DNA from 2 places in the Actinacidiphila sp. bgisy144 genome. Region 2 is predicted to be linked to the other one. Evidence: riboswitches for the same ligand, from Rfam matches in the RefSeq annotation. Region 2 holds a riboswitch; the other holds the start of a gene.

Region 1 (15,570 bases), on a different contig from region 2:
CTCGGCCCCCGCGCCCCCGGCGGCCTTCGGCTCCCGGGGACCGGGCAGGCGCGGGGCGACCCCGGATGCCCCGCCTGCCGTACCCGGTGTGCCCGCTGCCGGACGGCGCCTGCCACGGCGTTCCAGCGCCTCGGCGAGCTGGGACAGGGCCGCGTTGGCCACGATGTACACCACCGTGACCGTCAGATAGCTCTGCAGGAAGTCGTGCGTGTAGGAGCCCAGCACCTTGCCCTGGTTGAGGAGTTCGGGGTAGCTGACGACGTATCCGAGGGTGGTGTCCTTGAGCAGGCTGACCAGTTGGGAGACCAGCGTGGGCACCACGAGGCGGACCGCCTGCGGCAGCACCACCAGCCGCATCACCTGGCGGCGGCTGAGCCCGAGGGCGTGGGCGGCCTCGGACTGCCCGCGGTCCAGGGCCAGGACGCCGGCCCGGAAGACCTCGGCGAGCAGCGCCGAGGTGCACAGCACCACCGGGATGACCAGCTCCCAGAAGACCGGGAAGGTGTAGCCGGCCCGCGGGATGCCCATCAGGAAGACGTACAGCACCAGCAGCAGCGGCACCGAGCGGAACAGCTCGACGAAGCTGCCCGCGGCCAGCCGGGTCAGCCGGTGCGGCGAGAGCCGGCCGAGCGCGAGGAGCGCCCCGGCCGGCAGCGCGAGGAGCGCGGCCACCCCCGCCGCCTTGAGGGTGCGCACCAGCCCCTGGAGCAGGAAGCGCTGGTAGGGCCACTGCCCGAAGGGCTGCCAGCGGGCGCGGTCGAGCTGGCCGTGCCGCGCCAATTGGTGCAGCCCCAGGGCCAGCAGCCCGGCGATGAGCAGCACCGACAGCAAGGTGGCCAGCCGGATGCGGCGCCGGGCCCGCGGTCCCGGCGCGTCGAACAGCACCCGGTTCGGCCCGCTCACCGGCGCACCGCCATCCGCTTCTGGAGCCGCCCGGCGAGCAGCGCGACCGTCGCGGTGACCAGCACGTAGCCGGCCGCGGCGAGCAGGAAGGTCGGCACCGGCTCGTCGTACTTCAGGTCCAGCCACTGGGTGCGGCCGATGAGTTCGCTGACGCCGACCGCCGCGCCCAGCGAGGAGGAGAGCACCACGCCGATGAGGATGTTGGCCAGCGGCTGGACCATGGTGCGGAAGGCCTGCGGGAAGATCACCAGGGCCAGGGACTGGCCGAAGGTCATCCCGATCGCGCGGGCCGCCTCGGCCTGCCCGACCGGCACCGCGTTGATCCCGGCCCGCAGCGCCTCGCAGACGTACGCGGCGAAGTACAGCGCCAGGCAGGCCGCTTCGGAGGTGAACAGCGGGTAGGTGACGCCCGCGTCGGGCAGTCCGAAGACGAACAGCACCAGGAACGCCAGCAGCGGCACGTTGCGGAACACCTCGACGTACAGGGTGCCGAGCAGCCGCAGCGGGAGGACCGGGCCGACCCGCAGCACCGTCAGCAGGGTGCCGAGCAGCAGTGCGCCGGCGAAGCCGAGCAGGGACAGCTCCAGGGTGGTGCCGAGTCCGCCGGCGAGGTAGCCGAGGTGGCTGAGGACCCCGTGCACGGCGGGCCGTCAGGAGCCGTCGGCGGAGCCGATGGCGGGCGGCGCGGGTGGCGAACCGCCCACCTTGGCGCCGATGGTGGCCTGCCACAGCTTGGCCCACTGCCCGTCGGCGTAGATCGTCTTCAGCCACGCGTCGACGAACGCCTTCGCCTCCGGGTCGGCCTTCGGCAGGCCGATGCCGTAGGGCTCCTGGGTGAAGGGCTGCCCGACGACCTTCAGGCCCGTGTCGTCGGCCACGTCGCCCAGCAGGATGCTCTGGTCCAGCACGTAGGCGTCCGCGCGCCCCTGCTTGACCGCGGCGACGCACTCGCCGTCCTCCTGGAAGAGCAGGGTCTTCGCCTTGGGCGCGACCTTCTTCAGGTCCAGCGCGGCGGTGGAGTTGCCCTCGGTGGCGACCGTCTTCCCGTTCAGGTCGGCCGGCCCGGTGATCCCGGTGGTGCCCGCCTTGACCAGGATCGCGTCGCCCGACTCGTAGTACGGCCCGGCGAAGGCGACCTTCTCCGCGCGCTGCGGGGTGACGGTGTAGGTGGCGAACACCGCGTCCACGGTGCCGTTCTGGAGCAGCGTCTCGCGGGTGTCCACGGTGACCAGGGAGAGCTTCGTGGACGGCTTGCCGATGATGTAGCGCGCCAGCATCTGCGACAGCCCGGCGTCGAAGCCCTCCAACTTATTTGTGACGGGGTTGCGTTGGGAGAAGACCGCGGAGGAGTCGGTGCCGCCGACCAGCAGGGTGCCGCGCTTCTTGACCTTCGCCATCCAGGAGCCGGGGGTGATCGCGGCGGCCGGGGCGACCGGCGCGCCCGCGACCACCTGCTCCTGGGTCGGCCCGGCCGCCCCGCCCCGGCCGCCCTTGACCGGGTGGACGCTGCTGCCGCCGCCGCACGCGGCGAGCACTCCGGTCAGCGCCAGTGCCGCGCCCGCGGCGAGCACCGCCCGGCGCCACCGCGGTAATCCGCCTGGTCCTTGCTCCGTCCGACGGCCGCGCTGCTGAGGAACCATGAGGGACTCCTTCGGTACGAGTACGGATACGGGTACGGGTACGGGTGGTCCGGACGGCAGCGGGCGCGGGGCGCCGGATGCCGGGCGTCAGTGCCGCAGGATCGTGGAGAGGAAGTCGCGGGCGCGCTCGGTGCGCGGCTTCGTGAAGAACGCCTCGGGCTCGCCGGTCTCGACGATCTGCCCGGCGTCCATGAACACCACCCGGTCCGCGGCGCGGCGGGCGAAGCCCATCTCGTGGGTGACGGCGACCATCGTCATGCCGTCGCGGGCCAGGCCGACCATCACGTCCAGCACCTCCCGGATCATCTCCGGGTCGAGCGCGGAGGTCGGCTCGTCGAAGAGCATCAGCTTGGGGTGCATCGCCAGGGCGCGGGCGATCGCGACGCGCTGCTGCTGGCCGCCGGACAGCTCCGCGGGGTGCCGGGACTCCTTGTCCGCCACGCCGACCCGCTCCAGCAGCGCCCGCGCCTCCTCGACGGCCTCGGCCCGGGGCACCTTGCGCACCCGGGTCGGGCCGAGCACCACGTTCTCCAGCACGGTCTTGTGCGCGAACAGGTTGAAGGACTGGAAGACCATCCCGACGTCGGCCCGCAGCGCCGCCAACGCGGCGCCCTCCTGCGGCAGTTCGCGGCCGTCGAAGACGATCCGGCCGGAGTCGGCGGTCTCCAGCCGGTTGACGCAGCGGCACAGCGTGGACTTGCCGGAGCCGGACGCGCCGAGCACGACGACGACCTCGCCCTCGTGCACGTCGAGGTCGACGTCGCGCAGGGCGACGAAGTCACCGAACCGCTTGTTGACCGCCTCGATGCTCAGCAGCACCCGCCGGCCGCTGCCGCCGGCCGCGGTGCCGCCCGCCGTCCCGTTCGCGTCGTCCGCCATGCTTACGACGATAGGGGGCCGCGCGGCGGAACAGTAGCGGCCGGGGCGTCATCGCAGGGCGGGCTCCGGACGCTGGTCGGCGGCGTTCTCCGGGTGGTGGCAGGCCACCTGGTGGCCGGGCGCCAGCTCCACCAGCGGCGGCTGCTCGGTGGTGCACACCGCGGTCGCCTTCCAGCAGCGGGTGTGGAACCGGCAGCCGGGCGGCGGGGAGATCGGCGAGGGCACGTCGCCGGTGAGCAGGATGCGGCCGCTGCCGCTGACCGGGGCGGCGGCCCGCGCGGGCGCCGGCTCGGCGTCCGCCGGGGCATCGGCGGCGGCGTCCGCGACGGTGTCCGCGGCCTCCTCGCCGGGCACCTCGGGCGTCACCGTCGGCCGGTTGCGCCGCTTCGGGTCGGGCACCGGCACCGCGGACAGCAGCGCGGTGGTGTACGGGTGGAAGGGCGAGCTGTACAGCGCCTCCCGGTCGGCCAGCTCCACCACCTTGCCCAGGTACATCACCGCGATCCGGTCCGAGACGTGCCGGATCACCGACAGGTCGTGCGCGATGATCACGTAGGTCAGGCCGAGTTCGGACTGGAGGTCGTCCAGCAGGTTGACCACCTGCGCCTGGATGGACACGTCCAGCGCGGAGACCGGCTCGTCGGCGACCACCAGCTTCGGGCGCAGCGCCAGCGCCCGGGCGATGCCGATCCGCTGCCGCTGCCCGCCGGAGAACTCGTGCGGGTAGCGGTTGTAGTGCTCGGGGTTGAGGCCGACCAGTTCCAGCAGCCCCTGCACCTCCTTCTTCACACCCTGCTCGGTGGCGACCTTCTGCAACCGGAAGGGGGTGCCGACGATGGTGCCGATGGTGTGCCGCGGGTTGAGCGAGGAGTACGGGTCCTGGAAGATCATCTGCACGTCGCGGCGGAGCGGGCGCATGGCGCCGGTGCTCAGGTGCGTGATGTCGCGGCCGTCGAACTCGACCGTCCCGCCGGTCGGTTCGAGCAGCCGGGTGATCAGCCGGCCCATGGTGGACTTGCCGCAGCCGGACTCGCCGACCACGCCCAGCGTCTCGCCCGCCCGGACCTGGAAGTCGATGCCGTCGACCGCCTGCACCGCGCCGACCTGGCGGCGCAGCAGGCCCTTGGTGATCGGGAAGTGCTTGGTCAGCCCGGTGACCTTCAGCAGCGGCTCCCCGGCCGGCTTGCGCGGCGCGGGGGTGCGCTCCTGCGGCGTCGCGTCGGCGGCCGGACCGCCCTTGTCCAGCGAGGTCTTCTCCGCCACGGTCTCGTCCCGGCCCTTCACAGCTTCGGCTCGATCTCTTCGGTCCAGATCCTGACCCGCTCCTCGTCGCCGAGGTGGCAGGCGGCCACGTGGCCGGCGGCGACCTCGCGCAGCTCGGGCACCTCGGACTGCGAGGCGCCGCCGGTCAGTTCGGCGTAGGGGCAGCGCGGGTGGAAGGCGCAGCCGCTCGGCACGTTGATCAGGCTGGGCGGCGTCCCCTTGACCGGGTTGAGCCGGTCGGTGCGCTCCCGGTCCAGCCGGGGCATGGAGCCGAGCAGGCCCCAGGTGTAGGGGTGCTTGGGCTCGCTGAAGAGCTTCTCGGCGGTGCCGCGCTCGATCACCCGGCCCGCGTACATCACCAGCAGGTCGTCGGCGACCTCGGCGACCACGCCCAGGTCGTGGGTGATCATGACGACCGCGGAGCCGAACTCCTGCTGGAGGTCGCGGATCAGGTCGAGGATCTGGGCCTGCACGGTGACGTCGAGCGCGGTGGTCGGCTCGTCGGCGATGAGCAGTTCGGGGTTGTTCACCAGCGCCATCGCGATCATCGCGCGCTGCCGCATGCCGCCGGAGAACTGGTGCGGGTAGTCCCGGAAGCGCTTGCGCGGCTCGGGGATGCCGACCCGGTCGAGCATGTCGATGGCCCGCTGGGCGGCCTCCTTCTTGCTGACCGCGTGGTGCACCCGGTACGCCTCGACGATCTGGTTGCCGATCGAGTAGTACGGGTGCATCGCCGACAGCGGGTCCTGGAAGATCATCGCCATCTTGCGGCCGCGCAGCCGCCGTACCGCGTCCGGCGGGGCGCCGACCAGTTCCTCGCCGTCCAGCCACACCTCGCCGGAGATCCGGGCCCGCGCGGTGCGGTGCAGGCCCATGATGCCCAGGGACGTGACGGACTTGCCCGACCCGGACTCGCCGACGATGCCCAGGGTGCGGCCGCGCGGCAGGTCGAAGCTGATGCCGTCGACGGACTTCACCAGGCCGTCGTCGGTGTCGAAGTGGATGCGCAGGTCGCGCACCGACAGGTACGCGTCCTGCGCGGCGGGCGGCTCTTGCGGGGTTTTCAGCAGCCTGTCGGCGGAACTCACGAGTACCTCACGCGGGGGTCGAGAACGGCGTAGGCGAGGTCCACCAGCAGGTTGCAGACCACGACGAAGAAGGCGACCACCAAGGTCACGGCCATCACGATGGGCAGGTCGTTGGCGGTCACGCCCTGGATGGCGTAGGCGCCCATGCCCGGCAGCGAGAAGACCTGCTCGGTGATGACCGCGCCGCCGACCAGCAGCCCGAAGTCCATGCCGAAGATGGTCACGATCGGGGTGAGCGTGGAGCGCAGCGCGTGCTTGACCACCACGTCCCGCTCGCGCAGGCCCTTGGCGCGCGCGGTGCGGATGTAGTCCTCGCCCATCGTCTCCAGCATGCCCGCCCGGGTCAGCCGGGCGTACAGCGCGGAGTACAGGAAGGCCAGGCTGCACCAGGGCACCAGCAGGTTCCACGCCCAGTCAGCGGGGTTGTCGGTGAACGACACGTAGCTCATGCCGTTGCTCCACAGCGGCCACTGCACGGTGAAGACGCTCAGCGCGAGGATGCCGGTGAAGAAGATCGGCAGCGACACGCCCATCAGGGCCACGCCCATCGACAGCCGGTCGATGATGGTGCCGCGCTTGAGCGCGGAGACCACGCCGACCGCGACGCCGGTGATCACCCAGATCACCGCGGCGCCGATGGCCAGCGAGAACGTCACCGGGATACGGGACTTCAGCTGCGGCCACACCTCGACGTGGCTCTTGAAGGAGTAGCCGAAGCAGGGTGCGTGGCAGTGCACCGGGTCGGGGCCGTAGTGGTAGTCGGCGCCGGCCACCAGGCCCTTGAGGAAGTGCCAGTACTGCTCGTAGAGCGGCAGGTCGAAGCCGAGGTTCCTCTTGATCGCCGCGACGGCCGCCGGGTTGGCGTCCTTGCCCACGTACTGCGTGGCGAGCTGGGTGGTGGTCTGGCCGCCGATGCGGGGCACGAGGAAGAAGATCGCGAAGGTGATCATGCTGACCACCAGCAGGAGCACGATCGCGGCGAACACGCGACGGATGAAGTAAGCGGTCACGGCCGTTCCGGCTGGCGTCCGCCCGGCCCGGATCGCGGGCCGGACCGGGCGGACGCCGGAGCCTTCACCTGCCTTTCGGTGCGTAGGAGCCTTGCGGCTACTTCGAGGAGCCCATCAGCAGGTAGTCGTACATGCCCAGGTACGCCTGGGTGACCGTCACGTTGGTGGCGGAACTCGGGCGGTAGAGCAGGTTCTTGCGGTAGATCAGCGGCACCACGGAGGCGTTCGCCATGACCATCTTGTCGATGTCGCCCCACGCCTTGGTGCGGGCGGCGGCGTCGGTGTTGGAGATCGCCGCGGCCAGCGCCTGGTTGATCTTCGGGTCGTTCAGCTCCATCAGGTTGTTGCCGCCGGACGGCTTGATCGCGCCGCCGTCGACGATCTGGTCCAGGAAACCGTAGCCGGTGGGCCAGTCGGCGCCCCACGCCATCATCATCATGCCGACGTCGTGCGAGTGCACGTAGTCCGGGACGCCCGCGTAGTTGGAGAAGTACTTGTCGGCGGGGAAGGTCTTGATGTTGACGGTGATGCCGACCTTCTTCAGCGCCGCCTGGATGGCGGTGGCGCCGTCCACCTCGGGCTGCCGGTCGCTGCGCGCGGTGAGCGTGGTGGTGAAGCCGCCTGGCTTGCCGCAGGCCGCGAGCGCCGCCTTGGCCTTGGCCACGTCGCCGTTGTTGCCGGCGGTCGGGTACTCGTCGAACTTGGTGTAGCCGTTCACCGACGGCGGCAGCAGCGTGGTGGCGACGTCGCCCTTGACCGCGCCGCCCTCGGCGTTGACCACGGAGGTCTTGTCCACCGCGTACTGCACGGCCTTGCGGCAGTTGATGTTGTCGAACGGCGCCACGTGCAGGTTGAGCGCCATGTACGAGGTGGCGCCGGCGATCGCGTCGTCGGTATGCGAGAGCTGGTTCTTGTTGCCCAGGATCTTCGACTGCGTCTCGGCCTCGACGCCGGTGCCCTGGAGGTCGACGGTGGCGTTGTCGGCCATCAGGTCGTTGTCGATGGTGCGCTGGTTGATGTTGAACTTCAGCACGTACTTGTCGGGCAGCGCGGTGCGGATCGGGTCGGTGGCCTTGCTCCACTCCGGGTTGCGCACCAGCGTGGCGCCCTTGCCCTCGGAGTAGGAGGCGAACTTGTACGGGCCGGTCGACTGGATGTGCTGCACGTAGGTCGCGCCGGTGTCCTTGGACTGCTCGACCGGCGCGGTCTGCGAGAACGTCGCCAGGTAGTCGAAGTCGGCGAACGGCTTGGCCAGGTGGAAGATGATCGTCTGGTCGTCAGGCGTCTCTATGGACTTCAGCCCGTCCGGGCTCTTGTCCTTGTACGGGCCCTGGTACGTGCTGTCGTCGGCCAGGTAGCTCTTGAAGTACACCGGGCCGTTGGACATCACCTCGGGCGCGAAGTTGCTGCGCTCGATCGCGTACTTGACGTCCTTGGAGGTCACCGTGGTGCCGTCCTGGAACTTCACGCCGGTGCGCAGGTGGTACGTCCAGGTCTTGGCGTCGGCGCTGGCGGTGCCGAGCCCGGTCGCCAGGTCGGGGACCACCGTCAGACCGGCCTTGCCGGCCGCCGGCTTGAACGTCAGCAGCGAACGGGCGTAGAGCCGGGAGAAGTCCTGCACCCAGCCGTAGTAGGTGTTGCCCGGGTCGAGCGAGTCGGGGCCGCTGGAGTGGTCGGCCGTGACCGTCCCGCCCTTCTTCGTCGACGCGTTGACGATCGACGTGAGCGCCTGGTCCTTCTTGCCGGAGCTCTTGCTGCCGCCCGAGCCGCCGCAGGCGGACACACCGAGTGCCATCGCCAGACCGAGCGCGATGGCGGAGGTCACCTTTCTGGTGTTCATACCGGGTTACGCCCCTCACTTCCTATGGAGTCGCCGGGTCGGTCGCGGTGCGCCGCACGGCACACGGGGTGCCACCCGGGGTTCGATGGGTGTCCCTGCGGGATCACTTGCTGCGCGGGTCCAGGGCGTCCCGCAACCCGTCGCCGAACAGGTTGAAGGCCAGCACCGTGATGAAGATCGCCAGGCCGGGCACGAACATGTACTGCGGGTCGGACTGGTAGACGTCGACCGCGCTGGTCAGCATGCCGCCCCAGGACGCCTGCGGCGGCGCGATGCCGACCCCGAGGAAGCTCAGCGCGGCCTCGAACAGGATGTTGGTGGGGATCAGCAGGGTGGAGTAGACCAGGATCGGCGCCACCAGGTTCGGCAGCAGCTCGCGGAAGAGGATGAACGGCCCGCGCGCGCCCATGCCGCGGGCGGCGTCGACGAACTCGCGCTCGCGCAGGCTGAGGGTCTGGCCGCGGACGATCCGCCCCATGTAGGGCCAGTTGAAGAAGCCAATCACGAAGATCAGCACGCAGATCCGCAGCGGCAGCCCGCTCAGCCCGAAGGCGCCGTCCTGGAGCGAGGCGGAGATGGAGATCGCGAAGAGCAGCAGCGGGAAGGCGAGGAACACGTCCATCAGCCGGCTGATCAGGCTGTCCACCCAGCCGCCGTAGTAGCCGGCGATGATGCCGAGCACGGTGCCGATCACGTTGGACAGCACGGTGGCGCCGGTGGCCACCAGCATGGAGATCCAGGAGCCCTCGACGATCCGGGCGAGGATGTCGCGGCCGAACTTCGGGTCCACGCCCAGCGGGTGGGACCAGCTCATGCCGCCCCAGCCGCCCTTGGGCGCCAGCAGTTCGGGGTCGACCAGGTTCTGGTGGAAGGCGTTCGGGTCGAGGTTGAAGACCATCTCGATCGGCTTGGCGAGGATCGCCAGCAGCACCAGCAGCACCACCACGACGCCGCCGGCCATCGCGACCTTGTCGCGTCTGAGCCGGCGCCAGGCTATCTGCCCGAGCGAGCGGCCCTCGATCATGCCTCGCCCGGCCCCGCTCAGGACGGCCTCCGGGTCTGCCGCCGCCTGTCCGGAGGTGGTCTCGATAGGTGCGGTCATGGCGTTTTTGCCGACCCCTCTCGCCGGTGGTGACCGGCGCGCGCCCGCCGCGGTAGCGGCTTCCTCGTCACTTGGTGCCTGTGGTGCTTCGGTTGCGTACGAAACGGCCGTCACCCGCAGTGAACGCTCTTCGTGATCATGCGTGCGACGTGCGTATCCACTACGCGCATTGCGGTTGGGACATGTCAACGCCAAGGCGTCTTGCCGCTGGATTCTTCTTCCGGTCGGCGATCACCCGCCAGACCCCACGGAGAAGGGATGCGCAACTGTGATGTGGGTGGTTCTTTCATCGTTACCGACGCGTACCTCGGGGTACGGTCACCAGATGGACGAACGGCTGCGCGCGGTCTGCGACCTGATGGTGCCCCAGGCCCGCGAGATGTCGGGCCTGCACGAGTACGACGGACAGGTGCAGGACCTCTCCCCCCAGGGGGTGCGCGCCGGCCTGGCCGCGATGGCCCGCGCCGCCCGGAGCGCCGGACCGCTCCAGGACCCGCACGACGAGGCCCACTTGGCTGTCTTCGAGGAGTCACTGCGGGTGCAGTACGGCGAGCTGGAGCTGCACCGCCGCGACCCCTACCCGCACCTGTCCAACCTCGAACTCGCCTGCTACGACCGCGAGTACGCCCCGCGCGCCGACCGCAGGAAGGCCCGCAAGGCGCATCTGGCGCGGTGGCCGGACGCGGTGGACGCCGCGCTGGCCTCGCTGGACCGGGTACGGGCCCCGGTCGCCGAGGCGCTGCTCGGGCCGGTGCTGGGACTGGCCGCCGACCTCGACCCGGACGGCGGCAAGGTGGAGCGGGCCGCACTGCGCGCGCACGCCCGGCTGGAGGGCCACCTGCGGCACGTCGCCGAGCACGGCGACCCCGACCCGCGGCTCGGCGGGCGGGCCCTGGCTGCCTTGATGGGGGCTCAGGAGGGCCTTCGGGTGGATCTGACCGAGCTGGCCGGGCAGGCCGACAAGGAGCGCGTCCGGCTCACCGAACTGCTCACCGACGCCTGCCGCGTCCTCGACCCGGGCCGCGGCGTGGACGAACTCCTGCCGGGGCTGCTCGCCGACCACCCGGGCGCGGACGGCGTCATCGCCGAGGCGGCCCGGCTCACCGAGGAGGCCGTGGAGTTCACCCGGGAACGGGGCCTTGCGCCCTACGTCGACGGCGAGTGCCTGGTCGGCCCGGCACCCGCCTCCCGGCGCTGGGCGATGGCCATGATGACCTGGTCCGCGCCCGCCGAGGCCGACGCGCCCTCCTGGTACCACGTCACCCCGCCCGAGCCGGACTGGCCGGCCGACGAGCGCGAGGAGTGGCTGACCGTCTTCAGCCGCACCAGCCTGCCGTCCATCACCCTCCACGAGGTCGCGCCCGGCCACTTCGCGCACGGCCGCGCCCTGCGCCGCGCCCCCTCCCCGGTGCGGCGGCTCCTGCACAGCCTGTCCTTCGCCGAGGGCTGGGCGCACTACGTCGAGGAGGTCTGCCTCGACGAGGGCTTCCGCGCCCGCGACCCGCGCTTCGCGATCGGCGTCGCCCTCGAAGCGCTGGTCCGCGTCACCCGGCTCACCTGCGCGATCGGATTGCACACCGGGGCGCTGTCGCTGGAGGAGGCCGCGCGGTACTTCGTGCGCGACGCCCACCTGTCGCCGGCGGCCGCCGCCGCGGAGGCGCGGCGCGGCACCTTCGACGCCGGGTACGGCCGCTACACCTGGGGCAAGCTGGAGATCCTGCGCACCCGCGCCCGCGCGCAGCGCGCCTGGGGCGCCGAGTTCACCCTGCCCCGCTTCCACGCCGCCCTGCTGCACCTGGGCAGCCCGCCCCTGGGCCTGCTGGACGCGGCGGTCCACCCGCCCGGCCCGGCCGCGTGACCGCCGCACAGCCGCTGGATGGCCGCCGCGCAGCCGCCGCTTGATCGCCGCGCAGTCGCCTAGCGGTCGAAGAAGGGCCGGCCGAACGTACGCATCCACAGCGCGACCGGGTCGTACGGGTCGGCCATGGCGACCGTGGAGACGGCCACCGAGTCGGGCACCCCGCCGACGGCCTGCTGCATCATCAGCCGGACGGACTCCACGGCCTGCCCGGCCCCCTCGTAGAGCTCGACGCCGATCGCGAGGTAGGGCTCGCCGAGCACCGGCTGCACCCACGCCTGGCGCAGCGCGCGCACCGCGGAGGTGCGGTGCGCCGCCTGGGCGAGCAGCGCGTAGAACTGGGGCATCTGGAGCGAGGGTTCGCCGATCTGGAGCGGCCCGGCGGGCAGCAGGTCCAGGCCGACCGCGATCCGGCGCAGGTCGGCCCAGGGGATGCCGAGGCCGCCGCCGGCGCTGTGCGGGTTGAGCCAGAGGCCGGACCGGTCCGGGAAGAGGGTCTGGGCGATGTCCCGCCCGGAGACCACTTCGTGCTCGCGGTTCCACCCGCTGGCGGCCAGTTCCCGCGGCGAGGTGAAGCACGGCGCGTAGCCGTAGCCGCCGATCTCCATCGTGCCGTACTGCGCGTCGGGCGTGCCGGGGGCGCCCTGCCACAGCAGCATCCACACCTGGCCCTCGGCGAGTGACGCGAGCAGGTTCTCGTATGCGTCGAACCGGCCGGGTGCCACCTGGAGCAGCATCTGCTCCACATGGCCGGCCTGCGCCGCACCGCCTTGCGCGCCCGCGATCACGTGGGACCGCCCCTTTCCCTTCGTACTGCTCTTCGCACGACATCAAACCAGGTCGAGTGTGCCCAGCGGTATGCCCGCCGACTCAAACCGAACCGGCTATAGACGCGGTATACGACCGCTGAACGCGTGCGCCGAGCCGCACCTGCCGTGGCCCTGCCCCGTGCCGTGCCCGGGCTCAGTCGCGGGCGAAGAACGGCCGCACCGTCTCCAGCATCCAGTCCCCCACCGGGTCCTGCGCCACGTCCAGCAGGATCAGGTGCACCGGCCACGGCGGCTGGGCCGCACCCATCGCCCGGCCGAGCGCGTCCATCGCGGCCGACCGGTCCGCCTCGGTCCAGCGGTCCAGCTCCACGCCGACGAACAGCGCCGGCGGCTCCTCCTCCACCACCGCCAGGGCCCGCCGGCCGCTCAGCACCACCGAGGTGACCGCGAACTCGCCGGCCGCGGCGGCCAGGAAGTCCACCGGCTCCTCGTCGTGGTCCGGCTCCCACAGCCGCACCCGGGCGCCGGGTGGCGCGTCACCGCCGCGCACCCCGGCGAACGCCGCCTGGCGCTCGCCCTGCGCCGGGCGGCACAGCTCGGCCACCGCGGCCGGCGGCAGCGGCACACCGACCGCGCCCCCGGGGTTGACGGCGATCCCGACCAGCGGCGGCAGCCCGCGGGCGAACTCGTGCACCGGCGCGACCGTGCAGGGCATGCCGTCCGCGGCCTGCCGGAACTGCTGCTCGGAGCTGAACACCGGCACGTAGGGCGCGCCGCCCAGCACGACCGTCGGCAGGTCCAGGTCGGCCGCCTCGCGCGAGCCGCCGTTCGGCAGCGGCACCCACACCCGGGACCGGCCGAGCACCTCCAGCAGCCTGGGCGTGGCCGAGGGGTTGCCGAGGCTGGCGCTCAGCACCTCTTCCAGCTCGTTCGCCGGCCATGTGTACGGCGCCGGATTCTCCATGTCCACCCTTGTCCGCCCGAGTACCGCGTCTGTAGCGTCGTGCCCCGGAAACCCTAACGGCTGCCGGGGGCCGCGCACCCTGGGCATGCAATGATGAAGCCGACAACTTGCATACCGGCCGTTCGAGGCCGCGCGGGAGAGTCCCGGACCGGTGCACGCGACTTGCTCGCGGGCGGCGGGCCGGGCGCCGAAGGAGCAAGTCCTCCCTTGAATCTCTCAGGCACAGATACCGCGCGGGCGAGGCAGATCTGAAAAGCGGCGGAGCCGTCGGCGCACCCCTGGGGGTGCCCGCCCGGCCCCGCCCACCCAAGGTGCAAACCGTGACCCGCCGGTGCGGGGTTCACGGTGAACCTCTCAGGTTCCGATGACAGATGGGGAGCATCCGATCCGTCGTCCCCTTTCTCTCTTCACCGAGACCGAGCCTGGGAGCCCGTCACCGATGAGCGAACCCCGCCGTACCGCGCTCGACGCCCTGCACCGCGCCCTCGGCGCGACCATGACCGACTTCGCCGGCTGGGACATGCCGCTGCGGTACGCCAGCGAGCGCGAGGAGCACCAGGCGGTGCGCACCCGCGCCGGCCTGTTCGACCTGTCGCACATGGGCGAGATCACCGTGACCGGCCCGCAGGCGGGCGAGGCGCTGGACCACGCCCTGGTCGGCCACCTGTCCGCGCTGGCGGTGGGCCGGGCCCGCTACACGATGATCTGCGCGCCCGACGGCGGCATCCTCGACGACCTGATCGTCTACCGGCTGGGCGCGCAGGAGTTCATGATCGTCGCCAACGCCTCCAACGCGCAGACCGTGCTCGACGCGGTCGCGCTGCGGGCGGCGGAGTACGACGCGCAGGTCCGCGACGACCGCGAGGCGTACGCGCTGCTGGCCGTCCAGGGCCCGCAGGCCCCGGCGATCATGAAGGCGGTGACCGACGCCGACCTGGACGGGCTGAAGTACTACGCCGGGCTGCCCGGCACCGTGGCCGGGGTGCCGGCGCTGATCGCCCGTACCGGCTACACCGGCGAGGACGGCTTCGAGCTGTTCGTGGCGCCGGGCGACGCCGAGCGGCTGTGGCAGGCGCTCACCGAGGCCGGCGCGCCCGCGGGCCTGGTGCCGTGCGGGCTGTCCTGCCGGGACACGCTGCGCCTGGAGGCGGGCATGCCGCTGTACGGGCACGAGCTGACCGCCGCGGTGACGCCGTTCGACGCGGGGCTGGGCCGGGTGGTCAAGTTCGACAAGCCCGGGGACTTCGTCGGGCGCGCCGCGCTGGGCGCCGCCGCCGAGCGGGCCGCCGACCTGCCGCCGCGCAAGCTGGTCGGGCTGGTGGCGCGGGGCCGCCGGGTGCCGCGGGCCGGCTACCCGGTGACCGACGCCTCGGGCACGGTGATCGGCGAGGTCACCTCGGGGGCGCCGTCGCCGACCCTGGGCAAGCCGATCGCGATGGCGTACGTGGACGCGGCGCACGCGGCGCCCGGCACGCCGGACGTCGCGGTGGACATCCGCGGGACGCGGGAGCCGTACGACGTCGTGGCGCTGCCGTTCTACAAGCGCGAGCGCTGAGCGCGGGGCTCCGGCGCGAGCCGGGGCCCCGGCACTGACCGCGGGGGTACGGCGCGAGCCGGGCCCGGCACCGACCGCGGGGCTCCGGCACCGGCCGGCGCCCGAGCCGGCCGGGACCCGGGCGCCCCGCCCCCGCACCCCCACCCTTACCTTTCCGTTTGCCGTGCCGCGCACGCGAGCACCCCTGCCGATCCGGGAGAATCCACCCATGAGCATCAACCCTGAGCAGCTTCGCTACAGCAAGGAGCACGAGTGGCTGTCGGCCCCCGCCGACGGCGCGGCCACCGTGGGCATCACCTCGCACGCCGCCGACGCGCTCGGTGACGTGGTCTTCGTCCAGCTCCCCGAGGTGGGCGCGACGGTGACCGCGGGCGAGACCTGCGGCGAGCTGGAGTCCACCAAGTCCGTCAGCGACCTGTACTCGCCGGTCGGCGGGGAGGTCACCGAGGTGAACCAGGACGTGGTGGAGGACCCGTCGCTGGTGAACTCCGCCCCCTTCGAGGGCGGCTGGCTGTTCAAGGTGAAGGTGGCCGAGGAGCCGTCCGACCTGCTGTCCGCCGCCGAGTACGACGCTTTCATCGAGAGCTGAGGGAACCCCGCGATGTCGCTGCTGAACCAGTCCCTGCACGCGTTCGACCCCGACGTGGCCGCGGCGGTCGACGCCGAGCTGCGCCGCCAGCAGTCCACGCTGGAGATGA
Region 2 (15,570 bases):
GAAGGACTGCTGGTCTACCTGCCGCGGGACGCGGTGGAAGGGCTGGTGGCCCGGATCGGCGCGCAGTCGGCGGCCGGCAGCCGGATGGGGCTGACGCTGGCCGCGCGCGGCGCGGTGAGGCGCTTCGGCGCGGACGCCGCGCCGGGCTCGGCCACGTCCCTGTGGGTCTCGGAGGTGCCCGACGACCCGGTGGGCTGGCTGGCCGGGCACGGCTGGGACGCCGATGACCACACCCTGCGCGGGCTTGCCGCCGCCTACGGCCGCCCGTACGGCGCCCCGCCGCACCGCGAGGAGCGGCTCGGCAGGCTGGTCTCGGCGGTCCGCCGGTAGCGCTCGGCGCGGCTGCGGGCGGCGCGGGGGCCGCCGCGGGAGGCGCGGGGGCCGCCGCGGGCGGCGCGCAGGGCGGGCTACCCGGCCGCCGGGAGGAGGGTGAGCGGAGAACCGGGGGTGATGCGGCCCGGGCGGAGGACCTGCGCGTACACACCGGCACAGGGCTGCGGGTCGGAGTCGGGCATGGGGGCCACCCGGTTGTGGGCCGCCGGAACCCGCAGGGCGCCGGTGTCGCGCGGCAGGGCGCCGTGCCGGAGGGTCGGGATGGCGCAGCGCGGGGTGCGGGCGATGACCCGCAGCGTGAGGTGGTCGCCGATCCGCAGGTCCCGGCCGAGCCAGTCGTTCTCCACGAAGCCGCTCCCGGCGCCGTCGATCACGATGTTCGGCCGGTAGCGCGCCACCGCCGGCGCCCCCTGCGGGCTCAGCTCCCCGATCCGGCGCAGCGTGGCCGAGGTGATCAGGTGCAGCGGGGCGAAGTCGAAGAAGGTGCCGGCGGGGGCGGCGCCGCCCAGCCGTCCCACGTCCACGCCGACGCGGGCGCGGACGCCCTCGCGCAGCACCTCGTCGGGGTGTGCCCGGTCCAGCTCCGCCCGCTCCGGCGGCCGGGCGGTCAGCGTGACGGGCTGCTCCAGGACGTCGGAGAGCCGCTGGTCCACGTCGGCGTCGGTGCTCCGCAGCTCCTTGCCGTCCGGCAGCAGAATCCGTACCGCCTCCGGTGCCGCCTCGGCGCTCAGCGTGAGCAGCCGCCGCCACAGCCTCGGGTTCTTCGCGCTGGCGACCTTGCCGCTGCCGCGGTGCACCAGCGCGAGCGCCCGGTCGTACGGCATCCCGCGCTCGGTCACGTCGGCAGCGGTGACCGCCTCGCCGAGCATCGACTTCACGGGGTAGCGCAGCAGCGCCCCCACCACGGCAGCGGGCACAGCCTCGGGTCCGGTCACCGTGCAGAGCCTGCCCACCCCGGTTTTCCCGGTCAAGCCATATATCCCGTGCCGCACCGGTCCCCGCGTCCCGGGCAGCGCCCGCACTACCCTGGGAGACGAAGGAGAGGAGGTGCGTCATGCGCAAAGTAGCCGACTGCCGGGACTACCCGAGCGAGTCGAACTGCACCCTCACCATCTCCGGCGAGGAGGACGAGGTCGTCCGTGCCGCCAGCGAGCACGCGACATCCGTGCACGGCCACGACGACAGCCCTGAACTGCGCCAGCAGATCCGCGGCATGCTCAAGGACGAGGTCCCGCAGCACGTCTGACCCGCCCCCGGCGCCGGGCGGCCCGTCCCCGGCTCCCGCGCACGACCGGTACCCCTCTTTCCGTGCGCGGCCCGTACGCGGTACGCCCCGGCGCCGCCTCCTGCCGCCGCGGCGCCCGTCATCCGGTGGGCAGCCAGCCGACCTTCCCGGCGAGCAGCGCGTACCCGACGAAGGCGACCGTGTCGATCAGCGAGTGCGCGGCGACCAGCGGCCCGATCCGGCCCCAGCGGCGGTAGAGCAGCACGAACACCACGCCCATCGCCATGTTCCCCACCATGCCGCCCACGCCCTGGTACAGGTGGTAGGACCCGCGCAGCACCGCGCTGGCGGCCAGCGCCGCGGTCGGCGACCACTTCAACTGGTCGAGCCGGCGCAGCAGGTACCCCACCACGATGACCTCTTCGAGCACCGCGTTCTGCACGGCTGAGGCGATCAGCACCGGGATGCGCCACCACACCGCCGGCAGCGACTCGGGCACCACCGTGAGGTTGAACCCGGCGGCCCGCGCGCCCAGGTAGAAGGCGAGCCCGGTGCCGCCGATCACCGCCGCGACCAGCGCGCCGCGGGCCAGGTCCCAGCGCGGCCGGGTGAGGTCGAAGCCGAGCGCGGGCATCCCGACCCGCTCGCGCGCCAGCAGGTGGGCGACCAGCGCGACCGGGACGAGCGCGGTGGCGATGTAGAACACCTGCCAGGCCAGGTCGAGCCAGGGGCGGCCGGGCGCCGCCGAACCCACCAGCGTCGCGGCCTGGTCCTTCAGCGCGCCCGGCCGGGTCACCGACCCGATGAAGCTGATCACCGCGGAGACGCCGCTCGCGCCGAGCGACAGCGCCAGCACGATCAGCGTCTCGCTGCGCAGCGTCCGCTCCTCCAGCAGCGGCTGCGGCCGCTCCGGCTGCCCGGCCTCGGCCTGTACTGATGCCTGCACGCGGTCCTCCCGTGTCGTCGTGGACACGATACGAAGATCCCGCCCGCCGCCCTACCACCGCACCACCCCGCCCCGGTGCCGCGCTCGCGCGGTGGGTGCGCCGCGCGAGCCTACGCCACCCGCCTGGGTCGTCATGTCCGCGACCGGTCCGCAGCGCGCCCCGGCACCCGTACGGCGGCAGGCGCGCGGCGGGGCGGGCGGCGGGGTGTGCGGAGGGATGTGCGGCCGGGGCCGGTCAGCCCGGGAGCTGCCAGGTGTGGACCGGGGCGCCCTCGGTGGACAGGGCCCGGTAGCGCTGCGTCATCGCGGCGAGCGCCGCCCGGCGGTCCAGGCCGCGGTCGAGGTAGTGGTGGAAGGCGTCGGCCTGCCAGCGGGCGCCGTTCGTCCGGCGGCGGCAGCGCTGCTCGATGATGCCGAGGTAGTGGTCGCGGTCGGCCGGGTCGATGCCCCAGGCGTCCAGCCCGGCGGCGGCCAGCGGCAGCAGTTCGTCGCGGATCAGGTCGGCCGCCGGCACCTGGGCGAGCGCGGTGCCGCGCGGGCGCGGCCAGTGCAGCACCGCGTCCACGCCGTCCCGGCAGGCCGCGTCGAAGTTCGCGGCGGCGGCGCCGAACGGCAGCCGCTGCCAGACCGGCCGCGGCGCCTCGGCGAGCGAGCGCACCAGGCCGTAGTAGAACGCCGCGTTGGCGATGACGTCGGCGACGGTCGGCCCGGCGGGCATCACCCGGTTCTCCACCCGCAGGTGCGGCACCCCGTCGACGACCTGGTAGACCGGGCGGTTCCAGCGGTAGATAGTGCCGTTGTGCAAGGTCAGCTCGCGCAGTTCGGGCACCCCGCCCTCGTCGAGCACGCGCAGCGGGTCCTCCTCGTGGCAGATCGGCAGCAGCGAGGGGAAGTAGCGCAGGTTCTCCGCGAACAGGTCGGCCGCGGAATCGATCCAGCGCTCGCCGAACCAGGTCAGCGGCCGTACGCCCTGGGCCCGCAGTTCCTGCGGGCGGGTGTCGGTGGCCTGCTGGAAGAGCAGCGGGCGGGTCTCGCGCCACAGTTCGCGGCCGAAGAGGAAGGGCGAGTTCGCCCCGATCGCCACCTGCGGCGCGGACACCGCCTGCGCGGCGTTCCACGCCGGCCCGAAGCGGCCCGGGGTGACCTGGAGGTGCATCTGCATGGAGGTGCAGGCCGCCTCGGGCGCGATCGAGGCGGAGGTGTAGACGAGGTGCTCGACGCCCTCGATGTCGAGGGTGATGTCCTCGCCGCGCATGGCGAGGATGCGGTCGTTGAGCAGGGTGTAGCGGTCGGCGCGGGAGAGGTTCGCCGAGACCAGGTCCTGGGCCTGGAGGGTGGGCAGGATGCCGATCATCACGATGCCGGCGCCGACCTCGCCGGCCATCCGGTCGGCGTAGCCGAGGCCGGTGCGCAGTTCCTCGGCGAGCCGGTCGAGGACCCGGCCGGAAAGCGCGTGCGGCGCGATGTTCACCTCGATATTGAACTGGGCCAGCTCGGTCTGGAAATCACGGCTCGCGATGCGCTCCAGCACCTCTTCGTTCATCATGCGGGGCAGCCCGCGGGAATCCGCGAGATTCAATTCGATCTCCAGGCCCATGAGATTGCGCGGCCGGTCGAAGCGCTTCTCCGCCAGCAGCCGCTCCAGCCCCAGCAGGCACTGCTGGAGCTTGTTCCGGTACATGCGCCGGTCGGCCAGGTCGAACGCCCCGGCCGCGACCTTCTCCCCCATCGAAGCGTCCCTCCTCGTGCGGGTCCTCACGGGAGGATGCCCCATGGAACTGATCGATAACGCCCACCTCGACCGGGTGTGCACGCTACGCTTGCCGTAGTGGCCGACAGCGGGCACGTGCCGATGGCACATTCGGCCCAGGACACGGCGGGAAATCCCGCCTATTGGCACCGTATGTTTCCGGCCGACCGTACACCGCGGAAATCGCCGACGACCGCGCGGCAGCCTGCGGTAATGTCGGCTGCGGCCGTCCGGAGGAAGGCGGATTACCGCCTTGCGGGTAATGCCGGCGGCCGGTAGATGAAACATGGAGCGAACATACGTCGTATAAACTCCGCGCACGAGGCAGAGTATCCGCCGTCGCCGGGCGAGCTTGAGCAGTAACCCTCACCAGGTACTGACCGCGGCCGTCCGCATCTCGCCCGCACCGCTTTGTGCCCGCACCACGTGTCTCCCAGTGAGAGGCGACAACACCATGCCGCTGCTTGTCCCCCCAGCACCCGCACCCGCCCTGTTGAGCGTCCTGGCGGCGCTCAGTTCGCCCACCGCGGTCCTGGAAGCCCGTACCCCCGCCCTGCGCACCGCGGAGGGGCCGCTGGACGCCGAACACCCCCTGCCGGTCCATGTGTTCGAACCCGCGTCGGTGCCCGGCGGCCTGCCCCACGCGCGGCTGGCCGGCTGGCGGTTCCATATCAGGGCGGGGGCCCGGGTGGCCGCGGCGGGCGAGACCGTGGCGACCCCCGACGGATGGGTGTTCTCGCGCTTCTCCGAGGGCCCCTACCTGGCCTCCACCGAGCGCGCGCTGCGCCAGGCCGAACCGCTGCCGGCCACCTACCAGCCGCACCTGCTGTCGGTGCCGAGCCGCTACATGATGGCGCTGTGGCTGCACTCGGTGCCGCGGGCCGACGCCGCCACCGCGCAGCCGGACCCGGCCGACCTGGTCATCCCGCTGGCCCCGGCGCCGCCCGGGATCGCCTCGCACCGGGTGTACCGGATCGTGGAGATGGCGCCGCTGCTCAACAGCTGGCTCGCCCCGCCGCCGCTGGCCGGCTCGCCCGCGTAGCCCGCAGAGCACGCCTTCGGCACGAGCAAAGCCGGTTTCCCCGGGCGCGGCAAGGCCCGGGGGAACCGGCTTTCGTTGCCCCCGTCGTACTCCCCGTCAGGCGCCTGCCGCGGCCAGCGGCCGGTGCGGCGCGATGATCTGCCCGTCGGGCAGGATCTCCCCGGTGTCCTCGAAGAGCAGCACCCCATTGCACAGCAGGCTCCAGCCCTGCTCCGGGTGGTGGGCCACGATCAGGGCGGCCTCACGGTCGGCGCTGTCGGCGGTGGGGCACTGCGGCTCGTGCTTGCACATGGTCACTGGTGTCTTTCGCTGCGAGAGGTGAATGGTGCGGTCGGTCGCGTGGCCTGCCTGGCTCATGTGGGTCCCCCGTTCTCGCGCGGCCGGTCCCAGTCTTGCGCCCCGGACGGCCTTCCGCAGGTGTTTCACGTGCGCGCTGCTCATTGGTGCAGGACGCGCCATCCGCGCGGCCGGTTGCGGACACGAAGGCGGCGCTTTCCGCCCGTTTCCGGGTCGGAAGGCGCCGCCTTCCCACAGTGCTGCCGCCGGGCCGGTCAGCCCTCGTAGGCGTCCAGCGGCGGGCAGGAGCAGACCAGGTTGCGGTCGCCGAACGCCCCGTCGATCCGGCGCACCGGCGGCCAGTACTTGTCCGCGGGGTGCACGCCGGCGGGGAAGACGGCCTCCTGGCGGCTGTAGGGGTGCTGCCAGTCGCCGCCGAGGGCGGCCGCGGTGTGCGGGGCGGAGCGCAGCGGGTTGTCGTCGGCGGGCCACTCCCCCGCGCCGACCCGGTCGATCTCGCCGCGGATCGCGATCATCGCCTCGCAGAACCGGTCGAGTTCGGCGAGGTCCTCGCTCTCGGTGGGCTCGATCATCAGGGTGCCGGCCACCGGGAAGGACATCGTCGGGGCGTGGAAACCGTAGTCGATGAGCCGCTTGGCGACGTCGTCGACGCTGACGCCGGTGTCCTTGGTCAGCTGCCGCAGGTCGATGATGCACTCGTGGGCGACCAGGCCGCCGGGGCCGGTGTAGAGCACCGGGTAGTGCGCCTCCAGCCGCTTGGCGACGTAGTTGGCGCTCAGTACGGCGATCTGGGTGGCCTGCCTGAGGCCCTCGGCGCCCATCAGCCGGACGTACGTCCAGGAGATCGGCAGGATGCCCGCCGAGCCCCACGGCGCGGCGGAGACCGGGCCGACGCCGGTGGCCGGGCCCGCCTGCGGCTGGAGCGGGTGGTTGGGCAGGTGCGGGGCGAGGTGGGCGCGGACCGCGACCGGGCCGACGCCGGGTCCGCCGCCGCCGTGCGGGATGCAGAACGTCTTGTGCAGGTTCAGGTGGGAGACGTCGGCGCCGAAGCGGCCCGGGCGGGCGAGCCCGACCAGCGCGTTGAGGTTGGCGCCGTCCACGTAGACCTGGCCGCCCGCGTCGTGCACGGCCGCGCAGATGTCGGTGATGTGCTCCTCGAACACGCCGTGCGTGGAGGGGTAGGTGACCATCAGCACGGCGAGCCGGTCGCGGTGCTGCTCGATCTTCGCCCGCAGGTCGTCGACGTCCACGTCGCCGTCCTGGCCGGTCTTGACGACGACCACGCTCATCCCGGCCATCACCGCGCTCGCGGCGTTGGTGCCGTGCGCGGAGGACGGGATCAGGCAGACCGTGCGGTCCAGGTCGCCGGCCGCGCGGTGGTAGGCGCGGACCGCGAGCAGCCCGGCCAGTTCGCCCTGCGACCCGGCGTTGGGCTGGAGGCTGACCTTGTCGTAGCCGGTGATCGCGGCGAGCTGGTCCTCCAGGCCGTGGATCAGGCTGAGGTAGCCCTCGGCCTGGTCGGCGGGCGCGAAGGGGTGCAGCGCGCCGAACTCCGGCCAGGTGACCGGCTCCATCTCGGTGGTCGCGTTGAGCTTCATGGTGCACGAGCCCAGCGGGATCATGCCGCGGTCCAGGGCGTAGTCGCGGTCGGCGAGCCGGCGCAGGTAGCGCAGCATCGAGGTTTCGCTGCGGTGCCGGTGGAAGACGGGGTGGGTGAGGTAGTCGCCGGTGCGCAGCAGCGCGGCCGGCAGCGCGTCGGCGGTGGCCGCGTCGAGGGCGTCGAGGTCGGCGGTGTCCGCGGTGTCCGCGCCGAACGCGGCGAGCACCGAGGTGAGCGCGGCGCGGTCGGTGGTCTCGTCGCAGGCGATGCCGACGTGGTCGGCGTCGGTCTGCCGCAGGTTGATGCCCGCGGCGCGGGCGGCGGCCACCACGTCGGCGGCCCGGCCCGGCACCCGGGCGGTCAGGGTGTCGAAGAACGCGTCCTCGACGACCTCCACGCCGGCCGCGCGCAGGCCCGCGGCGAGCACCGCGGCGTAGCGGTGGGTGCGGCGCGCGATGGCGGCCAGCCCGTCGGGGCCGTGATAAACGGCGTACATGCCGGCCATCACGGCGAGCAGCACCTGCGCGGTGCAGATGTTGCTGGTGGCCTTCTCCCGGCGGATGTGCTGCTCGCGGGTCTGGAGGGCGAGGCGGAAGGCGGTGTCGCCGTCGGCGTCGACCGACACGCCCACCAGGCGGCCGGGCAGGTTGCGGGCGTAGGCGTCGCGGACGGCCATGTAGCCGGCGTGCGGGCCGCCGAAGCCCATGGGGACGCCGAAGCGCTGGGTGGTGCCGACCGCGATGTCCGCGCCGAGCTCGCCGGGCGGGGTGAGCAGGGTCAGCGCCAGCAGGTCGGCGGCCACGGTGACGATCGCGCCCAGCTCGTGCGCCTGCTCGATCACCGGCCGCAGGTCGCGGACGGCGCCCGAGGCGCCCGGGTACTGGAGCAGCACACCGGTGACACCGCGCTCGGCGACGTCGGCGGGGATGCCGGCGGACAGGTCGGCGGTGACGACCTCGACGCCGGTCGGTTCGGCCCGGGTCCGGATCACCGCCAGGGTCTGCGGGAAGGTGTCGGCGTCGACCAGGAAGACGCCGTTCTTGACCTTGCCGACCCGGCGGGACAGCGCCATCGCCTCGGCGGCCGCGGTGCCCTCGTCCAGCAGGGAGGCCCCGGAGGTGGGCAGGCCGGTGAGGTCGGCGACGACGGTCTGGAAGTTCAGCAGCGCTTCGAGGCGGCCCTGGGAGATCTCCGGCTGGTAAGGGGTGTAGGCGGTGTACCAGGCGGGGTTCTCCAGCACGTTGCGCAGGATGACCGGCGGGGTGAAGGTGCCGTAGTAGCCCAGGCCGATCATCGGGGTGAGCACCTGGTTGCGGTCGGCGAGCGCGCGCAGCTCGGCGAGCGCCTCGGCCTCCGTGACGGCGGCCGGCAGGGCGAGCGCCTCGGTGCTCTTGATGGTGTCGGGGACGGCCGCGGCGGTCAGTTCGTCCAGCGAGCCGTAGCCGACCTGGGCGAGCATCTTGGCCTGCGCCTCGACGTCGGGACCGATGTGGCGGCGGGCGAAGGGCCGGCCTGCTTCCAGCTCGGCGAGGGTGGTTCGGCGGTCACTCATCTTCGGGGGCCTCCTGGTCCGTGACGACCTTCGGGGGGTGCCGCCAGGGCACCCGTACGGCCTCCCCCTCTGTCATCACAACCTGAGAGCTTCACCGCCCCGGCCCACAGGGCGGCTTTCACCGTCGGTGAGGACGCGTCCCGGCGGCCGCTCTGCTTCCGGGACAGGTCCTGCTTTCCAGAGTGACCTCACCCGAGCGGTACGGATGCCTGAGAGTTTCCGGGGAGGATTTGCTCCTTCGGCGCCCTCCGCCAACCGCCGCCAGGCGGGGTTCTCGGAGGACTCTCCCGCACGGGGTCGACGGCCGTTGTCCAGCCTACCAGCGCGTTCCGAACAGGGGTCGGAACAGGTGCCGAGTCGACACCGCCCCGGTTGTGGCCTTGGGTAGGTACCAGCGGCCGCCGTACGGCGGCGGCCTGGGGTTGGTTGGACTGGTTGGAGGGACCGTGCAGACCGACATCGATCCGCGCAGCCTGATCGGCCGCCGCGCCTTCGACCGTGACGGGACGAGGATCGGCACGGTGGACGAGGTCTACCTCGACGACGCGACCGGCACACCGGAGTGGGCCGCGGTGCGCACCGGCCTGTTCACCCGGGACGCCTTCGTGCCGCTCGGCCCGAGCGAGCTGGACGGCGACAAGCTGCGGGTGCCGTACGAGAAGGCGCTGATCAAGGACGCCCCGGACTTCGGGGTGGGCCGGCACCTGTCGCCCGAGCAGGAGTTGCAGCTCTACCACCACTACGGGATGGACGTGCCGCGCTCGGCGGCCGAGCCGGCGCCGTCCGGGGACTTCGGGGAGCTGGCCGACGAGGAGTGAGCCTGCTGGGCGGCCAGCGGCAGCGGGTCGCTGCGGCGCAGTGCCGGGTCGTCCACGGGGAAGGTGCGCACCCGGCCGGGCACGGTGTCGGTGGGCACCTCGAAGCGGACCGTCACCCGGCCGACGCCGCTGCCCTGCACCCATCCGGCGCCGTAGCTGTCGTGGGTGACGTCATGGCCGGGCATCCAGCGGTCGGCCCGTTCGGCCGCGGGCGGCGGGCGGCTGGGCAGCGGCTCGGGGGCGTCCGGCTCGGGGCCGCCGTGCAGCGCGCGCTCGCCCTCGGCCTGCGCGAACAGGTCCTCCTGCGTGAAGTCGGCCAGCCCCGCCACGCCCACCCCGAGCAGCCGCACCCCGCCGGTGGTGTCCACGGCCTCCACCAGACGGCGGGCGGTCTCGCGGACGACGGCCGGGTCGTCGGTGGGGGCGCGCAGCGTCTCGGAGCGGGTGAGGGTGGAGAAGTCGTACCGCCGGACCTTCACCACGACGGTGCGGCCGGAGCGGCCCGCGCCGCGCAGCCGCTGCACGCAGCGCTCGGCGAGCCGGTCGATCTCGTACCGCACATGGGCGCGGTCGGTGAGGTCGCTGTCGAAGGTGTCCTCGACGGAGATGGACTTGACGTCGCGGTCGGCGACCACGGGGCGGTTGTCGACGCCGGCGGCCATGGCGTGCAGGCCCGCGCCGTGGGCCTTGCCGAGCAGCCGCACCAGCTCCGCCTCGCCCGCCTGGGCGATCTCGGCGACGGTGAGGATGCCGGCCCGGCGCAGGTGCTCGGCGGTGGCCGGGCCGACGCCGGGCAGGGTGCGCACCGGCATCGGGTCCAGCAGCGCCCGCTCGGTGCCCGGCTCGACCACGACCAGGCCGTCCGGCTTGGCCTGCTCCGAGGCGATCTTCGCCAGCAGCTTGGAGCCGGCCAGCCCGACCGAGGCGGTCAGGCCGGTGGCGGCCTTGATGTCGGCGCGCAGCCCGCGCGCCACGGCCCGCGGGTCGTCGGCGTAGGCGCCGGCTTCCAGGTCGAGGAACGCCTCGTCCACGCTCAGCGGCTCTATCAGCGGTGACGCCTCGCGCAGCAGGCCCATGACGATCTCGCTGATCTGCCGGTAGAGGCCGAACCTCGGCACGAGGTAGGCCGCGTTCGGGGCCAGTCGGCGGGCGTGGGCCATCGCCATGGCGGAGTGGACGCCGTGCACACGTGCCTCGTAGGACGCGGTCGACACCACGCCGCGGGGTCCCAGGCCGCCGACCACCACCGGCTTGCCCCGCAGGCTCGGCTTGGACGCCTGCTCGACCGCGGCGAAGAACGCGTCCATGTCCAGGTGCAGGATCGTCGGCGCACTTCTCACACCCCCAAGCCTCCCGCATCCCACCGACAGCAGCCGTACAGGTGTACGGCGACGGCGGGTCGCGGCCGGGGCGTACGGGTGGGGTCAGGTCCTTACGGGGCGGGGCTTTATCGGCCGGGCCTTTGCGGGGCCGGCCTGTCACGGGCCGGAGGCACCTGCGGCCGGGGGCTCAGACCGCCTTGTTGCGGCGCCGGGCCAGCTCGTCGGCCGGATTGTGGCCGATCAGGGTCTCGCCGGTGTCCACGCGCTCGCCGTGCATCTGCGACAGCGCGCTCTCGACGTCGCGCCACACGACGCCGACGGCGATCCCGAAGATGCCCTGGCCGCCCTGGAGGAGCTGCACCACCTCGTCGGGCGAGGTGCACTCGTAGACGGTCGCGCCGTCGCTCATCAGGGTCATCCGGGCCAGCTCGCCCGGGCCGACCGAGCGCAGGTGCTGGACGGCGGTGCGGATGTTCTGCAAGGAGACGCCGGTGTCCAGCAGCCGCTTGACGATCTTGAGCACGACCACGTCGGAGAAGCCGTACAGCCGCTGGGTGCCCGAGCCGTAGGCCGGGCGCACGCTGGGCTCGACGAGGCCGGTCCGGGCCCAGTAGTCGAGCTGGCGGTAGGTGATGCCCGTCGCGGCGCAGGCCGCGGGGCCCCGGTAGCCGACCTGCTCGGGCGGCGTCTCGGCCGGCGGGCCGCCGTCGGCGCCCACCGCCGCGGGAGCCAGTGTCCCCCGGGCCGGATACGGGCCGCCGGTCGCCAAACCGTCGCCGGTACTTCTCACGACGCCCTCCGTCCCCTTCGCGTCCACTGGCCGCGTGCACGTGCCACCGGACTTTCCCTCTGACGGTAGGCAGTCGTCACACGTGCGTCAACGATCGCCACGCTCGGCACGCCGAGTGAAATTCACCCCAGGAGTGGTTTGATCTGATTGCACAGCGGGAACCCAGTTCCGAATGCCCCCGCGGCGGCAATATTGCCCCCATCCGGGCAGCCCGCAGCGGCCCGGCCCGCGAGCCGGGCCCACCGCCGCACGGCGGCGACGTCCGGGCCTACTGGTTGCTGGTCCCGAAGTCCTCGGGCGAGATCTGGTCGAGGAACTCGCGGAACTTCTCGACCTCGTCCTCCTGCTCGTCCGGGATCGCGATCCCCGCGTCGTCCAGCACACCTTCGCTGCCGTAGATCGGCGTACCGGTGCGCAGGGCGAGCGCTATGGCGTCGGACGGGCGGGCACTGACCTCGACCCCGCCGGCGAAGACCAGCTCCGCGTAGAACACGCCGTCCCTCAGGTCGGTGATACGCACCTCCGTCAGCGTCTGTCCCACCGCCTCGAGCACGTCCTTGAAGAGGTCGTGAGTCAGCGGTCGCGCAGGGGTCATGCCCTGCTGCGCGAATGCGATGGCCGTCGCCTCTCCCGGCCCGATCCAGATGGGCAGGTACCGGTCGCCTCCTACTTCACGCAGGAGCACGATCGGTTGGTTGGAGGGCATTTCGACCCGGACACCCACAACGTCGAGCTCGTTCACACAGCAACCCTAGGCCGTGCCCGCGGGGTTTGGGTAGTCGGGCAGGCCCCGGGCGCGGCCCGAAAGCCATCCGGAGCCCCCTCCGCCCGGCGGTTCTCCCCCTGCCGGCCGCCCCGGGCGGCACTTCCGGCCGCGATCCGGCCGAAATCCGGTGCCGGTCGGCCGCCGGAGGGTCAGTCCAGCCGGACCCGCAGCGCCGACTGCACCATCGCCGCGTGCAGCCGCACCGACAGCGTGGCCAGCTCCCGGGCGGTCGCCTCCGCGTGCAGCCGCGTCTGCGGGTTGCGGTGCAGCCGCAACGGCGCCACCACCTGCTCGACCAGGCCCGCCTCCCGCTCGGCGGCCGCCTTCACCGCGCGCAGATGGCGCGGCTCCAGCCCGAACCGGCCGAGGTCCACGATCAGCCGGGCCACGTTCACCGCGTCGGCGTCGTAACCGCCCCGGGAGTCCGCCGCGATCAGCCCGTACGACTCCCACTCCGCGAGCGCGTCGCCGTCGGCCCCCGTGGCGGCCAGCAGCTCGTCCCGGCCGATCCGCATCCGCGCGGGCTCCTCGGGCTCCAGGGAGCCCTCCAGCGCCTCACGCGACTCACCCGGGCCGGGCAGCGCGACCGGCTCGCCCCGGTCCATGGCGTCCAGGTGCTCCCGGATCACCCGCAGCGGCAGGTAGTGGTCGCGCTGCACCCGCAGGACGTACGCCAGGCGGTCGACATCCGCCCCGTTGAACTTCCGGTACCCCGAGGGGGTGCGCTGCGGCTCCACCAGCCCCTCCGCCTCCAGGAAGCGGATCTTGGAGATGGTGACCTCGGGGAACTCGTCCTGCAACCGGGAGAGCACCGCGCCGATGCTCAGCAGGGCGCCGTCGTCCCCGGCGGAGACGGCGGCGGTGCCGTCACCGGCACCGCCTGACGTTCTCGGCATGCACACCTTCCCTGGGACCGTGCGGCGGGAGGGTCAGACACCCGCCTGGCTCGCGTAGAACACCAGCCGGTACTTGCCGATCTGCACCTCGTCCCCGTTGGACAGCTGCACCGCGTCGATCCGCTCCCGGTTGACGTAGGTGCCGTTGAGGCTGCCGACGTCGGAGACAGTGAACACGCCGTCGGCACCGCGCCGGAACTCCACATGGCGGCGCGAGACCGTCACGTCGTCCAGGAAGATGTCGCTCTGCGGGTGCCGGCCGGCGGTGGTCAGCTCGCCGTCCAGCAGGAAGCGGCTGCCGGAGTTCGGTCCGCGCCGCACCACCAGCAGGGCCGAACCCGGCGGCAGCGCCGCCACGGCCGCCTGCGCCTCCGGGGAGAGCGACGGCATCGGGGTCTGCCCCGTCGCCTCCGCCTCGTACGCCTCGATGCTGGAGATCGAGATCGTCGACGTGGTCTCCGAGGGCCGCTCGAAGGGCGCCGCGGCCTGCCCGCCGCGCAACGGAGCGCCGCAGTTGTTGCAGAACCGGCTCGCCGCCGCGTTCTGGTGCCCGCACCTGCCGCAGACCAGCACGCCGTGCTCACCACCCGTGTCCGAGGCCGACGATTCCCCGAAACCTATGCGCGGGGCCGAACCGGGGTCAACAGGCGCCACGCCGGGCGCAGCCGAAAACCCGCCGCCCTCCTGCGACGGGTCCGCGCGGAACAGCGGACGCTCGGCCGGCTGGCCGACGTCCTCCGCCCCGCTGCGCGGCGCACGGTGGCGTGCCGTGGCCGGGTCACCCGACTGGCGGGCGCTCTTGCCGAACAACTTCCCAAACAACTTCACGGGCGATTCCCCTTGAAAGAAGCAGACCCGCCCGTGGGGCAGGACGAACTCTCACTACTCACAGTTTCCACCACTCAGCACCCGGCCAGATCCCCGACCCCATCCTCACTGGGATGACCGAGCGTAGTCAGGCTGCTTCGACGGCCGCAAGGCGTCCACGACGATCTTCTGCGACCTGACCACATCAGCACTCGCCTGCTCCTTCTCCAGCGTCTGCACCACCCCTCCGGGGATGTTCAGCGCCGGCTCGAGGTCCGGTGGGTTGCCGATGACTTTGAAGACGTACGGCTGGGCCAATTGGTGCCCGTCGACCAGCACACTGTCGGTGCCGTCGGTGAAGTAAGTGTCGCTGACGACACGTACGTTGTTGACCTGGATCGCCTCCGCGCCGGCCGCACGCAGCTCCTGGACGGTGTCCAGCAGCGAGTCGGCCTCGACCTGGCCGTGCGGGTCCCTGACCGTCAGGGTGATCCCCGGGCCCTGAGCCGCCACCGTACCGGCCAGCACACCGAGTTCCCGCGCCTTCTCCTGCGTCTGCTTGAGCGCCTCGGCGGCCTGGTCGGAACTGGTCTCCAACTCGCTGCGCTGGTTCTCCAGTCCGCGCTTCTCGTCCTGGAGCCGCTGGCCGCGGTTGTCCAGCTCGGTCAGGATGCGGACCAGGTCCTCCTGGCGCGCCCCGCGCAGCGTGCTGTTGTCGTCGCTGGTGGTGCGCACCTGGATGGCCAGCCCCAGCCCCAGCACGAACAGCAGCACCGCGACGATGAGTTGGGCGCGGGTCAGCCGCGGCGGCCACAGCCCGGCCAGCAGGCGCTGCCGCCCGCTCCCCGGTGCGGCGGCCGGCTTCTCCCGCTCCTGCTCCCCCGCACCCGGCTGCACGCCGCAGTCCCCGTTCTCCTGGTTCTCCTGCTCGTCGCTCATCCGGACCTCACGCCCGGAAGACGTGCCGGCGGATCGCGGCGGCGTTGGAGAAGATCCGGATGCCGAGGACGACCACCACACCGGTCGACAGCTGCGCGCCGACCCCGAGCTTGTCGCCCAGGAAGACGATCAGCGCCGCCACCACCACGTTGGACAGGAAGGAGACCACGAAGACCTTGTCGTCGAAGATGCCGTCCAGCATGGCACGCAGCCCGCCGAAGACGGCGTCGAGCGCGGCCACGACGGCGATCGGCAGGTACGGCTCGACACCCGAGGGCACCACCGGGCGCACCACCAGCCCGACCACGACCCCCACGACGAGGCCAAGTACGGCGATCACTTCGTCAACCCTTCCCGTTGGACGGCGTCTTCGGCGGCGTCGTGGACGCGCCCGGTGTGGCGTACCGCAGGATCAGCGAGGGCGCGGCGGGCAGGTGTACGTCCCCCTGCACGCTCAGGCTCGATCTGATGCCGTAGTTCGCCACCA

What was found. A riboswitch is a leader RNA that binds a small molecule or an ion and turns the genes downstream of it on or off. The one in region 2 is predicted to bind glycine.
Region 1: it holds a riboswitch for glycine, as region 2 does, so the genes downstream of both, gcvT (glycine cleavage system aminomethyltransferase GcvT) here and gcvP (aminomethyl-transferring glycine dehydrogenase) in region 2, are expected to answer to the same signal.

What each region holds. Positions count from the first base shown of each region.
Region 1 covers NZ_JBYIRM010000013.1:1,719-17,288, reverse strand. Annotated here, with positions in the region: gene AC3EVP_RS16865 (amino acid ABC transporter permease) at 1-903, opposite strand, end outside; gene AC3EVP_RS16860 (amino acid ABC transporter permease) at 900-1,544, opposite strand; gene AC3EVP_RS16855 (glutamate ABC transporter substrate-binding protein) at 1,554-2,543, opposite strand; gene AC3EVP_RS16850 (amino acid ABC transporter ATP-binding protein) at 2,631-3,422, opposite strand; gene AC3EVP_RS16845 (ABC transporter ATP-binding protein) at 3,471-4,685, opposite strand; gene AC3EVP_RS16840 (ABC transporter ATP-binding protein) at 4,703-5,773, opposite strand; gene AC3EVP_RS16835 (ABC transporter permease) at 5,770-6,783, opposite strand; gene AC3EVP_RS16830 (ABC transporter substrate-binding protein) at 6,881-8,623, opposite strand; gene AC3EVP_RS16825 (ABC transporter permease) at 8,727-9,725, opposite strand; gene AC3EVP_RS16820 (DUF885 family protein) at 10,051-11,583, shown strand; gene AC3EVP_RS16815 (enhanced serine sensitivity protein SseB C-terminal domain-containing protein) at 11,643-12,371, opposite strand; gene AC3EVP_RS16810 (enhanced serine sensitivity protein SseB) at 12,547-13,317, opposite strand; glycine riboswitch at 13,441-13,559, shown strand; gene gcvT (glycine cleavage system aminomethyltransferase GcvT) at 13,757-14,872, shown strand; gene gcvH (glycine cleavage system protein GcvH) at 15,081-15,461, shown strand; gene AC3EVP_RS16795 (serine hydroxymethyltransferase) at 15,474-15,570, shown strand, end outside.
Region 2 covers NZ_JBYIRM010000030.1:4,275-19,844, reverse strand. Annotated here, with positions in the region: gene AC3EVP_RS28505 (SAM-dependent methyltransferase) at 1-330, shown strand, start outside; gene AC3EVP_RS28500 (MOSC domain-containing protein) at 408-1,268, opposite strand; gene AC3EVP_RS28495 (DUF1059 domain-containing protein) at 1,388-1,579, shown strand; gene AC3EVP_RS28490 (CPBP family intramembrane glutamic endopeptidase) at 1,698-2,504, opposite strand; gene AC3EVP_RS28485 (glutamate-cysteine ligase family protein) at 2,740-4,233, opposite strand; gene AC3EVP_RS28480 (hypothetical protein) at 4,709-5,296, shown strand; gene AC3EVP_RS28475 (DUF5999 family protein) at 5,393-5,587, opposite strand; gene gcvP (aminomethyl-transferring glycine dehydrogenase) at 5,848-8,745, opposite strand; glycine riboswitch at 8,808-8,931, opposite strand; glycine riboswitch at 8,933-9,045, opposite strand; gene AC3EVP_RS28465 (PRC-barrel domain-containing protein) at 9,192-9,563, shown strand; gene AC3EVP_RS28460 (DNA polymerase IV) at 9,485-10,903, opposite strand; gene AC3EVP_RS28455 (MerR family transcriptional regulator) at 11,073-11,618, opposite strand; gene AC3EVP_RS28450 (bifunctional nuclease family protein) at 11,944-12,417, opposite strand; gene ftsR (transcriptional regulator FtsR) at 12,591-13,337, opposite strand; gene AC3EVP_RS28440 (double zinc ribbon and FHA domain-containing protein) at 13,371-14,165, opposite strand; gene AC3EVP_RS28435 (DUF881 domain-containing protein) at 14,271-15,083, opposite strand; gene AC3EVP_RS28430 (small basic family protein) at 15,091-15,423, opposite strand; gene AC3EVP_RS28425 (DUF881 domain-containing protein) at 15,428-15,570, opposite strand, start outside.